Regions from separate parts of the Nocardia sp. NPDC052566 genome, predicted to be linked through region 2. Evidence: riboswitches for the same ligand, from Rfam matches in the RefSeq annotation. Region 2 holds a riboswitch; each other region holds the start of a gene.
The links. Region 2 has a riboswitch for cobalamin ahead of metE (5-methyltetrahydropteroyltriglutamate--homocysteine S-methyltransferase). Riboswitches for the same ligand answer to the same signal wherever they lie in the genome.
Positions count from the first base shown of each region.

Region 1: another riboswitch for cobalamin. It lies ahead of ACIG5A_RS15590 (CbtB-domain containing protein); the one in region 2 lies ahead of metE (5-methyltetrahydropteroyltriglutamate--homocysteine S-methyltransferase).
Region 3: another riboswitch for cobalamin. It lies ahead of ACIG5A_RS40965 (FecCD family ABC transporter permease); the one in region 2 lies ahead of metE (5-methyltetrahydropteroyltriglutamate--homocysteine S-methyltransferase).

Region 1 is NZ_JBIUAF010000003.1:311,114-316,054, forward strand. Features, by position in the region: gene ACIG5A_RS15570 (SRPBCC domain-containing protein) at 1-43, shown strand, start outside; gene ACIG5A_RS15575 (OsmC family peroxiredoxin) at 94-537, shown strand; gene ACIG5A_RS15580 (hypothetical protein) at 599-1,090, opposite strand; gene ACIG5A_RS15585 (CbtA family protein) at 1,126-1,902, opposite strand; gene ACIG5A_RS15590 (CbtB-domain containing protein) at 1,893-2,087, opposite strand; cobalamin riboswitch at 2,115-2,259, opposite strand; gene ACIG5A_RS15595 (antibiotic biosynthesis monooxygenase family protein) at 2,353-2,664, opposite strand; gene ACIG5A_RS15600 (alpha/beta fold hydrolase) at 3,010-3,756, shown strand; gene ACIG5A_RS15605 (A/G-specific adenine glycosylase) at 3,919-4,806, opposite strand.
Region 2 is NZ_JBIUAF010000007.1:352,077-357,017, forward strand. Features, by position in the region: gene ACIG5A_RS36320 (hypothetical protein) at 1-50, shown strand, start outside; gene metE (5-methyltetrahydropteroyltriglutamate--homocysteine S-methyltransferase) at 51-2,342, opposite strand; cobalamin riboswitch at 2,464-2,677, opposite strand; gene ACIG5A_RS36330 (pyruvate carboxylase) at 2,895-4,941, shown strand, end outside.
Region 3 is NZ_JBIUAF010000009.1:72,207-77,147, forward strand. Features, by position in the region: gene ACIG5A_RS40950 (hypothetical protein) at 1-77, shown strand, start outside; gene ACIG5A_RS40955 (ABC transporter substrate-binding protein) at 96-1,121, opposite strand; gene ACIG5A_RS40960 (ABC transporter ATP-binding protein) at 1,118-1,912, opposite strand; gene ACIG5A_RS40965 (FecCD family ABC transporter permease) at 1,909-2,940, opposite strand; cobalamin riboswitch at 2,970-3,100, opposite strand; gene ACIG5A_RS40970 (alpha/beta fold hydrolase) at 3,144-4,310, shown strand; gene ACIG5A_RS40975 (ABC transporter substrate-binding protein) at 4,375-4,941, shown strand, end outside.

The DNA.
Region 1 (4,941 bases), on a different contig from region 2:
GGTGCTCGAGCAGCTCGATCTGCGAACCACCGCGACCGACTGAGCCGCGCGGAGTAGGTTCGAGCTGAATCGATCATCGTTGAAAGGACTGTGATGCCCACACGTACCGCGCGCACCGCTTGGACCGGCTCCCTGCAGGAGGGTTCGGGCCAGGTCGAGCTGGCCAGCTCCGGTGTCGGCAAGTACGACGTGTCGTTCCCCAAGCGCTCCGCCGAGAGCGCCGACGGCACCACCAGCCCCGAGGAACTGATCGCCGCGGCGCACTCCTCCTGCTACGCCATGGCGCTGTCGGCGCAGATCGGCAACGCGGGCGGCACCCCGGAGAGCCTGGACGTCACCGCCGACGTGACCCTCGGTCCCGACCCGGCGGGCGGCTTCCGCATCAGCGCCATCAAGCTGACCGTCCGCGGCAAGGCCGCAGGCATCGATGCCGCCCAGTTCGCCGAGGCCGCGGCCGCCGCGAAGGCGGGCTGCCCGGTGAGCAAGGCGCTGGCCGGTGTCGACGACATCAGCCTGGACGCCACCTTCGAAGGCTGAAGGCCCGCATAGCTGCCCGGTTCTTCGCACACCGGAATCCGGTGTGCGGGGAGCCGAGTGGTCATGCGGCGGAACGGGAGCCGAAGTAGGCGCGGGCGTCCGGCCGGTACATGGCCGGGATGGCGATGAGTACCGCGACGATGTGGATACCACGCAGGATGCCGATGAGCACCGAGTCGGCGGTGATTCCGGCGAACAGGTCGCCGAAGTCGTCGGCGGACAGGAGCGCCCCGATGGGCTCGATGATCAGTGAAGCCAAGCCGACCACGCCGATGCCGATGGTCAAAACGATTCGGGCCCAACGGTCCCCGTGCGTCATGCGAATGGCGACGAGCAGGACGATCAGGTAGATGCCGGTCCGCATCAACAGGCCGGGGACGAGGTCGCCGACGTCGGCGTCGGCATCCGTCAGTGCCCTGGTGACATAGACGATGGCCTCGCCGACACCGGCGAGCAGTGCGGCGACGAAGGCGAGGAAGGCGACCGAAATCGCAAGCGGTGGCTGGTTTTCGACGGTGCGGCGGGCGGGAACGAAAAAGGCAGTGCCGGTCATATCGCCGACACTGCCCTCTTCGGTCTCGCTCGGGATCAGCCCGCGGTAGCGACCGGTTCTGATACCGGAGTGCTACCGCGCGAAGCGAATTCGGTGAGCGCCGCGAAGCCCAGCGCCAAAGCCGCCCACAGCGTGGCGGTCTCGGCGAGCGATGCGGCACGGAACTGCCACAGCAGCGAGGCGGGGAAGTCGTCCTTCACCTCGTCGATGCCGGGCAGCAGGATGTAGCCCACCGCGACGATCAGCACGAACGCGGCGACACCCGCGATGAGCCGGACCGTCTCCAGTTGGTTGCGCAGCAGCTTGAAGACGAAAACGCCCGCGCCGACGGCCGCGAAGCCGAGCAGTACCGCCGCGACCCAGAGCAGGGTGCGCTGATTGATGGTGTCCGGATCGCCCACCGCAGGCGGGTTCGCCGGATATTTGAAGAACGGTACGGCGACGATGGCCGCCCAGCCGCCGAGGCCGAGTGTCAGTGCGAGTTTCGGGCCGGACAGCGCGGTGTGCCTGCGGGCGAAATGCGCGGCGGTGGCGAACAGCGCGCCGAGCGCGAGCCCGGCCAGGCCGAGCGCGAGGAACTGTCCCGCCTTCTGCCCGGAGCGGCTCACCAGCGGTTCCTCTTCGTCACCGTGGGTGTGCCCGGCCGGTTCCTGCGCCTGTTCCTTGGCACTGGCCGCTTCTTCGATGGCGATGGCGGCTTCCACCTTGGGCTCACCGATGGTGAAGCCCACCGTGGCGGCCAGCAGGCCGGCGACGAGGCCGGCGAGCAGACCGCGCAGCAGCAGGGTCTTGAGCGAACCGATCAGTGGCACGGGACGCCCAGCAGATGCCGTCCGTCATGCATCAGCTCGTGCAGGTACATCCCGCTGCGCGAGATGACGCCCTGATCGAAGCCGACCAGGTACAGCGTGAGCAGTGCGAGAAGTACGACACCTACGGCGACGAGCAGCGTCGAGAGCGAATCGGCTGCCCGGCTCGGTGAATGCGCGATGGCCATTCGAGTCCTCCTAGGGATACGCGTCCCGTCGAGTTCGGTGCGACGATGCCGGTGTCTGGCTCTTCCGGCACCGGGACTCGGTGCGAGGAACACAGTGGCGCGACCGCTCCGGATTCGCACCGGAATTACCGCAACACCGTCGCGTGTTGTCACTCGAACTGTGACACCTGGAGGCGGGGAACGTCAACACGGCAGAACGGACACGCGACACGGTGTGCGCGTGCCGCGCGAGATTCCGTTCCACCTGGTAGCGGCGAAATACGGCTCAGGAGGCCGGTTTGGCCGCCACGTCGAGCACCACCTCGAACTCGAGCAGTGAGGCGCCGGTGGATACCGGCTTCTGCTCACCGCCGTGCGCCGCCCGCGCGGGCCCGTCCCGCCATGCCGCGAACGAGTCCTCCGAATCCCACTGCGTGACAACGAAGTACCGGTTCTCCCCGGCCACCGGACGCAGCAGCTGGAACCCGAGGAACCCGGGCGATCCCTCGACCGCGTGCGCGCGGTGCGCGAACCGCTTCTCCAGTTCGGGGCCAGCGCCCTCGGGAACCTCGATCGCATTGATCTTCACAACAGCCATGCGATCCAACCTAATGGGCGCAACCGGCTTTGCCGTCCTCAGCCTGCGCATGGCCGGAGCGAATGCGGAGGTACGCCTAACGGACATCGAGGGGGCCGCCGCTCGACGTGCGCCGCTTCACTGCGGGTGCCGCCGCTGGTCCGTGCCGTCGTGCCCGATGCCGCCGCGTGGGCCCGCGCTGCCCGCCTGTTGGCTGGCAGGGCCTTGGTCCGTATCGCCGATCCCGATGTTGCGGCTCGGTCTTGCCGCGCTCGGTCCGCAGGTGGACGCGCGTGGTGGGTCGGGCGGCCGCGGTGCGCTGCCTGCCTGTCGGTCGCCGCCGCTTTGTCCGTATCGTCGGATCCGATGTTGCATGACGAAGGTGGAGCAGGGGTGCCGATCCTGCTGCTGCACGGATTGATGGGCAGTGCCCGCACCTGGCGCGATCAGCTGGACTGGCTGCGCGAATACGGCCACGTCTACACCTTCGACGCGGCGGGCCACGGCAGGCCCGCACCCGCCGAACTGACCACCGAGGCGTTCGTCGCCGATCTGGTCGAGGCCACCTCCGTCATCACCGAACCGATGGTGCTGATCGGGCATTCGATGGGCGCGCTGCACGGCTGGGTGTTCGCCGCCGAATATCCGGAGCGGGTCCGCGCGCTGGTGGTCGAGGACATCGCGCCCGATTTCACCGGCCGCACCGCCGCCGACTGGGTCGCGATGATCGAGGCATGGCCGCAGCCCTTCCCGGATTCGGCCGCCGTACTCGCCTACTTCGGACCGGTCGCGGGCCGCTACTTCCTCAACTCGTTCGCACACGGCCCCGACGGCTACCGCCTGCACGGCTCCGTCGCCACCTTCCGCGATATCTCGGAGGAATGGGGCACCCGCGATTTCTGGTCCCAATGGAAATCCCTGAACATGCCCGCCCTTCTCATCGAAGGCGAGCACACCATCACCCCGCCCGGCCAAATGCGCGAAATGGCGGAGGTCCACCCGGACGCCCACCACGTCGTAATCCCCGACGCAGGCCATCTCGTCCACGACGACCAACCCGCCCGCTACCGCATCGAAGTGGAACACTTCCTCCGCCGCATCCTCGCCCCCTGACCCCGCGCACCAATTGCGCTCCCGCGCAGTGATTGCGCGCGAATTCCGTGCGCGGCAATGTATTCGGAGCGCGACCGCGGACGGCCCTGGCTGCGCAGGTACTGTGGTCCCGCACGTCGATCGCAATACCGCGCACCGATTGTGCCGCCGCGCACTGTGCGGCTATTGCCCTTCTCCGGCTAAGGCGAAGAGGCCGTCGGGGGTTTGTTCGATGAGGCCGTCGACGAGGAGGGAGTCGAGGGCGCGGTCGCGCTGGCCCGGGTCGCGGGTCCAGGCGATGTCGAGGCGGATTCGTTCGACGGGGCCGGTGGCGGCGCGCAGGACGTCGAGGAGGCGGCCGCGGGCCTGGCGGTCGGTGCCCTCGTATTTCTGTGTGCGGCGGACGATTTCGGTGACCGGTTTGCCCGCCGACACCCAGGCGCAGCGGGGGAGCGGGCAGCGGTCGCAGCCGGGAGTGCGGGCGGTGCAGATGACGGCGCCCAGCTCCATCAGTGCGGCGGAGAAGGTCGCGGCACGGTCGATCCGTTGCGGCAGTAGGGCTTCCGTCTCGGCGAGGTCCCTGGCGGCCGGATTGCCCGCCTCCGCCTTGCCGTGTACCGCGCGGGCGACGACGCGGCGAACGTTGGTGTCCACCACCGGAACTCGCTGCCCGTACGCGAAACACGCGACGGCGCGGGCGGTGTAGGCGCCGATACCCGGCAGGCCGAGCAGGACATCGACATCGGCAGGCACCTCGTCGCCGTATTCCTCGGCGAGCACCCGCGCGCATTCGTGCAGCCGCAGCGCCCGCCGCGGATAGCCGAGCTTGCCCCACGCCCGCAACACCTCGGCCTGAGTGGACGCCGCCATCGCCGACGGCACCGGCCAGCGCGCCACCCACTCCCGCCAGATCGGCTCGACCCGCACCACCGGCGTCTGCTGCAGCATGATCTCGCTCATCAGGATCTGCCACGCGGTCACCTCGGCCCGCCGCCACGGCAGATCGCGCGCGGTCTCGCGATACCAATCCAGCAGCACATCCGCGTCGATGCCCTCGACCCTGTCCCGCACTGTCCTCACCACTCCTGCCGTGCCGTGCTAACGATTGCCGCCCTGCCGTGCTTGCGTTTGCCGCGTCAGTTCCGCGCACGCCGGTCGCTGTGCCGTCCTCGCACTGTCTCCGCTTCGTGGTCGCCGGCCGCGGGG
Region 2 (4,941 bases):
CCGACGAGGCCGCCGACAAACGCGGCGGCCTCGCGGCGAGGGCGAAGTGACTAGCGCACGGCTTGGACGGCGGTCACCATATTGCGCAGCGAGGCCTCGACCTCGACCGGGCCGCGGGTCTTCAGGCCGCAGTCCGGGTTGACCCAGAGCCGTTCCGCCGGAACGGCTTTCAGTGCGGCGCGCAGCGAGGCGGTGATCTCCTCCACGCTGGGCACGCGCGGCGAGTGGATGTCGTAGACACCCGGCCCGACGCCGAGATCGAACCCGGCGGCATTGAGGTCGTCGAGCACCTCCATATGCGAGCGGGCCGCCTCGATCGAGGTCACGTCGGCATCGAGGCCGGCGATCGCGTCGATCACCTCACCGAACTCCGAATAGCAGAGATGGGTGTGGATCTGGGTGGCATCCGAGACGCCCGAGGTCGCGAGCCGGAACGACTGGACCGACCAGTCGAGGTAGGCCTGCTGGTCGGCCGCACGCAGCGGCAGCAGCTCGCGTAGCGCGGGCTCGTCCACCTGGATGATCCGGATGCCCGCCGCCTGCAGATCCACCGTCTCGTCCCGGATGGCGAGTGCGACCTGCCGCGCCGACTCGCCGAGCGGCTGATCGTCGCGCACGAACGACCAGGCCAGGATGGTGACCGGACCGGTGAGCATGCCCTTGACCGGCTTGTCGGTCAGCGACTGCGCGTAGGTGATCCAGTCGATGGTCATCGGCGTGCGCCGCGCCACGTCGCCGAACAGGATCGGCGGCCGCACGCAGCGGGTGCCGTAGGACTGCACCCAGCCCTCCTCGGTGGCGGCGAAGCCGTCGAGCTGTTCGGCGAAGTACTGCACCATATCGTTGCGCTCCGGTTCGCCGTGCACGAGCACGTCGAGGCCGAGCTTCTCCTGCAGCGCAATGACATCCGCGACCTCCGACCGCATCAGGCGCACGTATTCGGCCTGATCGATCTCGCCCTTGCGCAGCTGCGCCCTGGCGACCCGGATCGCGGAGGTCTGCGGGTAGGAGCCGATCGTGGTGGTCGGCAGCGACGGCAGTCGCAACCGCTCGGCCTGCAGTTCCCTGCGCCGTTCGGCCGGTGCGCGACGGATCGCGTCCGGGCCGAGCGCGGTGAGCCTGGCACGCACCTGCGCGTCGTCCAGCCGCGGATCGGTCTTGCGGGTCGCCAAAGCCGCACGGACAATGGCCAATTGGTCGGCGATCGCGTTCTGCCCGGTGCCGAGGCCGGTGGCGAGCAGCCGCACCTCGCTCACCTTCTCCGCGCCGAATGCCAGCCAGCTGCGCAGTTTTTCGTCGAGCTGGGTTTCCGCGGCGAGGGTGTAGGGCACGTGCAGCAGTGAGCACGAGGTCGAAACCGCCACCGACGCAGCGACACCGAGCAGTGTGCCGAGCGTCGCCAGCGCCCGGTCGAGGTCGGCCCGCCACACGTTGCGCCCGTCGACCACGCCCGCCACCAGCAGCTTGCTCGCCAGTGCCGGTACCGCCGCCACATCCGAAACGTCGGCGCCGGAGGTGAAGTCGAGCGCGACGCCCTCGACGGCGGTGCTCGCCAGCGCGCCGAGCGCCGCGCCCGGCTGGCCGAAGTAGGTGGCCACCAGGATCGCGGGCCGCTCGGTGGCCGCCGACAGTTCGGCGTAAGTGCTTTGCACCAGCTCGATTTCGGCCTCGGTGAGGTCGGTGACCAGCACCGGCTCATCGATCTGCACCCAGCTCGCGCCGGTGCGTGCCAGCTGCGCGAGCAGGTCGAGGTAGAGCGGCACCAGCTCGCCGAGGCGGTCCAGCGCCGCGGTGCCCTTGGCCAGCTTCAGGAAGGTGATCGGGCCGATCACCACCGGCCGTGCGGGCGCACCGACGGCGAGCGCTTCGCGCAGTTCCTCCAGCAGTTTCTCCGGATGCAGCGAAAAGACGGTGTCCGGACCGATTTCGGGCACCAGGTAGTGATAGTTGGTGTCGAACCACTTGGTCATCTCCAGCGGTTCGACGGTGTCGGTACCGCGCGCCGCGGCGAAGTACCGGTCGAGCGGATCGGCGATCCCGGCGACCCGCTCGGGCAGCGCGCCGAGCAGTACGGCGGTGTCGAGCATCTGGTCGTAGTAGGAGAAGGTGCCGACCGGCACCGAATCGAGCCCGGCGGAAAGCAATTCGGCCAGTTGGGTCTGGCGCAGGTCGCGGGCGACGGCGTGCAGTTGCGCGGCGTCGATGCGGCCTGCCCAATAGGACTCGGTGGCGCGCTTGAGTTCGCGCCGCGGACCGACTCGTGGGAGGCCCAGAACCGTTGCGGTGAACGGGGATTGCGTAACAGTCACGTTTGTAGCTCCAGTGCTGAGGACGTAGACCATCGCCCTATGAGCTGAAGCGGAGACCAGCGAGACGCCGAAAAGAGCCCGGCACCGGGACGAGTCCGGCGAACAACACTGGGGTCCGCGCGCCCAATCCACGAGGCGGTGGCCGCCGGAAACGGTCGTCTCCGGCACGGCTGGCAGGTCTTCGGACTCGCGGGCACCGGCCGGTCGGCCGACCCCGGCAAGGCCGGGGCTTGTCCTACTGGCCGTCGCTTCCCAGGCTCACGCCCAGTGCATGGTTGACGGCTGTCGTTCCTGCATACCGCTGCGGGACAGTCCCGGATTCCCACCGGGTTCCCTCTCACTCGCGCACCCTCGCGGGTGTGCGGGTTCGACTCCGATCACGCGACGTAGGGGCTCCATCTCGTCGGCACCGGTGAACCAGCTGCGTCGTCCAGCATAGGGCCGCGGGCCGCGGGGCGCGAACGGCCGCCGGTGATGACGCGCCGGTAAACACAACTTCGCAACGCTGCCAAGCTTTGTTGTGAAGATTCCTGCGAAGGGGGCTTCCGTGTTCGTGAGGCCTTCGGCGGGCGGTACCTTAGGCAAATGTTCTCGAAAGTCTTGGTCGCCAACCGCGGCGAGATCGCCATTCGCGCGTTTCGCGCGGCCTATGAGCTCGGCATCGGGACCGTCGCGGTCTTTCCCTACGAGGACCGCAATTCGGTCCACCGGTTGAAGGCCGCCGAGTCGTATCAGATCGGCGAGCAGGGCCACCCGGTCCGGGCGTATCTGTCGATCGAGGCGATCGTCGCGGCGGCGAAGTCGGCGGGCGCCGACGCCATCTACCCGGGCTATGGCTTCCTGTCCGAGAACCCCGACCTGGCGGCCGCCTGCGCCCGCGAGGGCATCACCTTCATCGGCCCGTCCGCCGAGGTGCTCGAGCTGGCCGGTAACAAGGCGCGCGCCATCGCGGCGGCCAAGGCGGCCGGGCTGCCGGTGCTGCGGTCGAGCGCGCCGTCGGCGGATGTGGACGAACTGCTCGCGGCGTCGCGGGAACTGAACTACCCGATCTTCGTGAAGGCGGTCGCCGGCGGCGGCGGTCGCGGTATGCGCCGGGTCGCCGAGCCCGAGCAGCTGCGCGAATCGATCGAGGCCGCCTCGCGCGAGGCGGAATCGGCGTTCGGTGACCCGACGGTGTTCCTCGAGCAGGCGGTGGTGAACCCGCGCCACATCGAGGTGCAGATCCTGGCCGATCAGCACGGCAATGTCATGCACCTGTTCGAGCGTGACTGTTCGCTGCAGCGCCGCCATCAGAAGGTGCTCGAGCTCGCGCCCGCGCCGAACCTGGATCCCGAACTGCGCGACCGCATTTGCGCCGACGCCGTGGCCTTCGCCCGGCAGATCGGCTACAGCTGCGCTGGCACGGTCGAGTTCCTGCTCGACGAGCGCGGCAACCACGTCTTCATCGAGATGAACCCGCGCATCCAGGTCGAGCACACGGTGACCGAGGAGATCACCGATGTCGACCTGGTGCAGTCGCAGCTGCGCATCGCGGCGGGGGAGACCCTCGAACAGCTCGGCCTGAGCCAGGAGACGGTCACCATTCGCGGCGCCGCGCTGCAGTGCCGCATCACCACCGAGGATCCGGCCAACGGTTTCCGCCCCGACACCGGCCGCATCACCGCCTACCGCACGCCGGGCGGCGCGGGCATCCGGCTCGACGGCGGCGCCAACCTCGGCGCGGAGATCGGCGCCTACTTCGACTCGATGCTGGTGAAGCTGACCTGCCGCGGCCGCGACTTCGCCACCGCGGCGGCGCGGGCCAGGCGCGCGCTCGCCGAGTTCCGCATCCGCGGTGTCGCCACCAACATCCCGTTCCTGCTCGCGGTGCTCGACGATCCCGACTTCAAGGCGGGCCGGGTCACCACCTCGTTCATCGACGAGCGCCCGCAGCTGCTGACCCTGCGCGGCTCGGCCGACCGCGGCACCAAGATCCTCAACTACCTGGCCGACATCACCGTGAACAAGCCGCACGGCGAGCGGCCGACCACGCTCTACCCGCACGACAAACTGCCCGCCATCGACCTGACGGTGCCGCCGCCGTCGGGATCGCGGCAGCGCCTGTTGCGTTTGGGCCCTGAGGGTTTCGCGGCGGCGCTGCGCGAGCAGAAGGCGGTCGGCGTCACCGACACCACCTTCCGCGACGCGCACCAGTCGCTGCTCGCCACCCGTGTACGCACCAACGGCCTGCTCGACGTCGCGGGGCATGTCGCCAGGATGACCCCCGAGCTGCTGTCCATCGAGGCCTGGGGCGGCGCGACTTACGATGTGGCGCTTCGCTTCCTGCACGAGGACCCGTGGGAGCGGCTTGCGGCGCTGCGCGAGGCGGTGCCGAACATCTGTCTGCAGATGCTGCTGCGCGGCCGCAACACCGTCGGCTATACGCCCTACCCGGAACAGGTGACGCGGTCCTTCGTCGCCGAGGCGACCAGCACCGGTATCGATATCTTCCGCATCTTCGACGCGCTCAACAACGTCGACCAGATGCGCCCGGCGATCGACGCGGTGCGCGAAACCGGCACGGCCATAGCGGAAGTCGCGATGAGCTACACCGGTGACCTGGCCGACCCGAACGAGACGCTCTACACCCTCG
Region 3 (4,941 bases), on a different contig from region 2:
GCATCGCCGACGCGCAACTGACACAGGGCGCCACCGTGCTCGCCGACACCGGCGAGGTGCAGATCCTGGCCCACTAGCCGCGCCGGTGTGCTCGCTCAGCGCACGGTGTCGTCGGCCTGCGGCGCGATCGCCGACGGCGGCACCAGGTTCCAGCGTTCGAGCTGCTTGCGGATCTGTTCTGCCGCATCGATGTTCAGCGGGCCGCTGGTCCACAGCGCGTAGGGCAGATTGAGGAAACGGTTCTCGGTGACCGCGCGCAGCTGATTGATCCCTGGCTTGGCGCGCAGCAGCGCGATCTTCTCCGCGACGGTCTGCGGCGGATAGTCGACGAACATGATGGCGTCCGGGTCGGCCGCGGCCAGGCGCTCCCAGGAGACCTTGGTCCAGGTGTCCGGTACGTCGGACAGGACGTTGCGCCCGCCCGCCGCGTCCAGGATCGCCTGCGGCGCACCGAAACTGCCGCTGGACATGAGCGAATCGGTGCCGCTGTCGAACAGGAAGATGTTCGGGCGGCGCTCGGCCTGCGGCGCGCCGCGCAGTGCCGCGAGCCTGCGGTCCAGGTCGGCGGTCACCTCGCGGGCGCGTTCGCCGCGGTCGGTGATCGCGCCGAGATTGAGCAGATCGCCGCGCAGCGCCTCCCACGGTTCCACCACGCCGCGCTGCTTCTCGCCGGTGTGCTGGCGGCAGCTCTCGGTGAGCACATAGGCGGCGACGCCGTCCTTGCGCAACGTGTCCGGGGTCAGCTTCTTGGCCTCGTCGTAGCCGTAGTTCCAGCCGGCCACCATCACATCGGGGCGCTGCGCGAGCACGGTCTCGCGCGACGGGTATTCGGTGGCAACGGATTTGAGCGTGTCGACGACCGGACCGTAGTGCTTGCGCAGGGTGTCGGCGTCGCGCTGGACGCTGGAGACCGCCGCCACCGAATCCGCGGCGCCGAGGGCGAGCACCATCGAGATCAGGTTGCCGTCGTTGACGAACAGCCGCTTGGCCGGCGCCGGAAACTTCGCCTCCGCACCGCAATTGGGGATGGTAATGCCGCCCGTGGCCGGTGCCTGCGCGCTGCACGCCGCCAGCGCGGCGGCAAGAACGGCCGTGGCGGCCACTCGGGAAAGATGTCTCATGCGTTCGCCTCTCGCGCGGTGATGAGCAGATGGGATTCGCCGGTATCCGGATGCGGCACGCGGCTCGCGCGCACGCCGAATACGGTGTCGAGCACCTCGGGCCGCAGCGCGGTCTCCGGTGGTTCGAGTGGATGGGCGCCGCCGTTGTGCAGCACCAGGATTCGGTCGCAGTAGCGGTCGGCCAGCGCCAGCTCGTGCAGCGCCATCACGACGGTGCGGCCGAGTGTGCGTGCCAGCGCGAGCAATTCGAGCCGGTGGGTGATGTCGAGGTGGTTCGTCGGCTCGTCGAGCAGTAGCACCGGGGTGTCCTGCACGAGGGCGCGGGCGAGCAGGACGCGCTGGCGTTCGCCGCCGGAGAGCCGGTGCACCGGGCGATCGGCGAAACCTTCGAGATCCACGGACGCCAGTGCCTGTTCGACTATCTGCTGTTCTCGCGGCGACCCCGCGCCCCACGGCGGTAAATAGGGCGTACGGCCCAGTGCGACAACCTCGCCCGCGCGCAGGTCGGCGGGCGGCTGCTCGTCCTGGGCGACCAGCGCCACCACCCGTGCCCGCCGGCGCGGTGAAAGATCGTGCAGCACATGCCCGTCCACCAGCACCCGGCCGTGCGCGGGTTTGCGCACTCCGGCGAGTACATGCAGCAGGGTGGATTTGCCCGCGCCGTTGGGGCCGACGATGCCGATCGTTTCCCCCGCGCCGATGGTGAACGCGGCGTCGTCGACGACGATCCGCTTGCCCGCGGCGCAGCTCAGCGCGACGGCCGAGATCGCAGCGCCGGTACTGTTGCTCATGAACCACCGAACCGGTACTGCCGCCGCCCCAGCAGCATCAGGAAGGCGGGCGCGCCGATCAACCCCGTCAGCACGCCCACCGGAATCTCGGTCGGCCGCACCAGGATCCGCGTTGCCGCGTCGGCGATCACCAGGAACAGCGCACCGCACAGCGCGCACACGGGCAGCAGATTGCGGTGCCGGGGCCCCACGATCATCCGCGCGGCATGCGGCACCACCAGCCCGACGAAGCCGATGCCGCCCGATACCGCGACGAGCACGCCGACCAGCACCGCAAGCAGCCCGAACAGCGCGATCCGCACCTCGCGGACCGGAACGCCCACCGAGGCGGCGGTATCCGCGCCCATGGTGAGCGCGTCGAGCCAGCCGCTGGACAGCAGCAGCGCCACACCGCACACCGCGACCACGCCCAACGGCAGCGCGATCTTCGTCCAGTCCGCGCCCGCGAGGCTGCCGAGCAGCCAGAACAGCACCGATTGGGCGGCGGCCGGATCGGGGCTGCGGAAGACCAGGTAGCTGCTGAACGCGCTGAACGCGCAGCTGAGCACGGTGCCGGTGAGGACGAGCCGCAGCGGAGTCAATCCGCCCTGCGCCATCGCGATCAGGAACACCAGTCCGGCCGCGACGAACGCGCCGAGCAGCGCGCCGCCCGACAGCGCCCAGATGCCCGCGCCGACGAACAGCCCGGAGGTGATGACGGCGGCCGCGCCGACACCGGCGCCGGAGGACACGCCGAGCAGGAAGGGATCGGCGAGCGGATTGCGCACCAGCGTCTGCATCGCCGCACCGGCCAGTGCCAGGCCGGCGCCGACGATCGCGGCGAGCACCGTGCGCGGCACCCGCAGCTGCCAGACGATGGTGTCCAGGCCGAGGTCGGCGGGGATGCGGCCGGTGAACCGGTGCGTGAGCACCTCGACGACGGAGCCGACGGGCAGCGTCTCCGCGCCGAAACCGGTGGCGACGACCATCGCGCAGATCAACAGTGCCCCGAGGACGGGGACGGCGAGCGATGTCCGGACACGGATCATCGGCGCTCCACAGGCAAGTCGCGGCCTTTCGAGTATGTGCGCGGCAGGGGAGGTCTGACTCTCGCCCGAGGGCGATCACAGTGGCGCGACCGTTCCGGATTCACACCGGATTCCCGCACCCGCCGAGGATGACGGGCGAACTCTACCGTCCGGTCGGGTTTGCCGCGTGGCCGGGTGCCCGCGGCGTCCCTACAGTGGAGTGGGTGTCGCCGTTCGAGGAGCGGCACCCGTCCACCGTCGCTGACTGGGATGATGCGCGGCGTCGGGCCCGGCTGCGGGAAACCCGCCTCGGGTACCGGTGGAACACGTTGCGCCGCACCAGGGTGACCCTGCTTCGGGGCGCCGCGCTGCTGCTGGCCCTGCTGATCGTGTTCGCGCAGTACTGGGTCTACGACGTGGTGCCGGAGCGGGATCGGCTCGCGCTCACCACACCGGCCATCGCGCCCGTCGCGGTCCCGTCGGACCCGAAGAACTGGGACACGGTGGTGGTCGACATGGTCGGGCTCGGCAATCTGGACGCCACCGAAACCGCCACCGCGCTGCCCGCGCTGCGCGGGCTCGGCGTGGTGTGGGCGATCCGCTACGACAATCGCGGTATCGACACCAAGGTGATCGCCGACCTGATCGTGCGCGCCACCCAGCTGTCCGGGCTGAAGAACATCGTGCTGGCCGGGCACAGCATGGGCGGGGTGATCGCGCTGGAGGTGGCCAGGCACATCCACAACGACAGCGACCGCAGGCTGGTCGGGGTGATCCTGGACTGCACGCCGGTGGATCTGAACGCGGTACGCCCGGAAAGCCGCAGCCGCGGTGCGGAAATGCTGCGCTGGATGGGCTGGCTGCCCGGCGCGCGCGAGAGCAGGACGCTGCGGCTGGTGGTGGAAACCTCGGCCCGCCATCGGCGCTACTTCGAACAGGCGCCGAACGGTGTGCCCAGCATCAGGATTCGGGAACTGCGCGGTGTGCTCGCGGAGGTGCTGCGCGACAAGATCTTCTCCGCCGACGCGGCGAGCAACGGGTTGATCCAGGCGCAGTTCACCGCGATCGTCGCGGGCGGCGCCGCCAATGACCTACGCGCGCTTGCCCGCCCGGTGGCGGGCAAGCCGCCGCCCGCGATCGTCTTCATCCGGCCGCACGAGCCGCGGCGCGATCCGATCGTCGATGTCGAGTATTCGCACGAGGTGCTGATCGAGCGCTCCGGCGGCGTGGACGGCACGCTGCTTGTGGTGTTCACCCGAAATGCCGGGCACGCCAATCCGGTGCAGCGGCCGCAGGAGTACAACGCGGTGATCGCCGATCAGATCCTGCCGTTCCTGCAGCGCTTCCAGCGCGAGATCAGGGCCGCGGGCAACGCCGCTTCGCCGCGCTGACGGCTTTGGAATCTCGCTGACGGCAACGGTGTTCCCGCCGGATTCGCCCTGTTTGAATCCCTGCATGTTCCGACCAAGCACGTTCTCGACCGGCCTTCGTGGCCGCACCGCCGCCGCACTGCTCGCCGTGGCGTCCGTTGCGACGCTCGGACTGACCGGCTGTGCGAGCGGCGACAAACCGGTCGGGCCGGCTGCCGCCGACACACCGCTGCCCACCGAGGTGCCCGCGGGCACCAAGCTGGTGGTCGCGGATCAGTCCGAGGCGCTGCAGACCATCCTGAAGATCTCCGGCGAACAGGACAAGCTGCCGTTCCAGATCGAATACGCCAACTTCACCGGCGGCCCGGCGATTCTGGAGGCGTTCCGCGCCGGCGCGGCCGATGCCGCCATCGTCGGCGACGTGCCGCCGATCCACGCGCAGGCCGCGGGCCAGCAGGTGCCGATCATCGCGGCATACCAGACCAGTGCGCTCGCCGTGCGGCTCGCGGTGGCGCCGGGCAAGTCGGTGGCGACGCTCGCCGATCTGAAGGGGAAGAAGATCGCCTACGCCGAAGGCACCGCGCAGCAGGCGGTGGTGCTCAGGGCGCTGGCCAGGGCGGGGCTGAAAACCGATGACGTGCAACTGATCCGG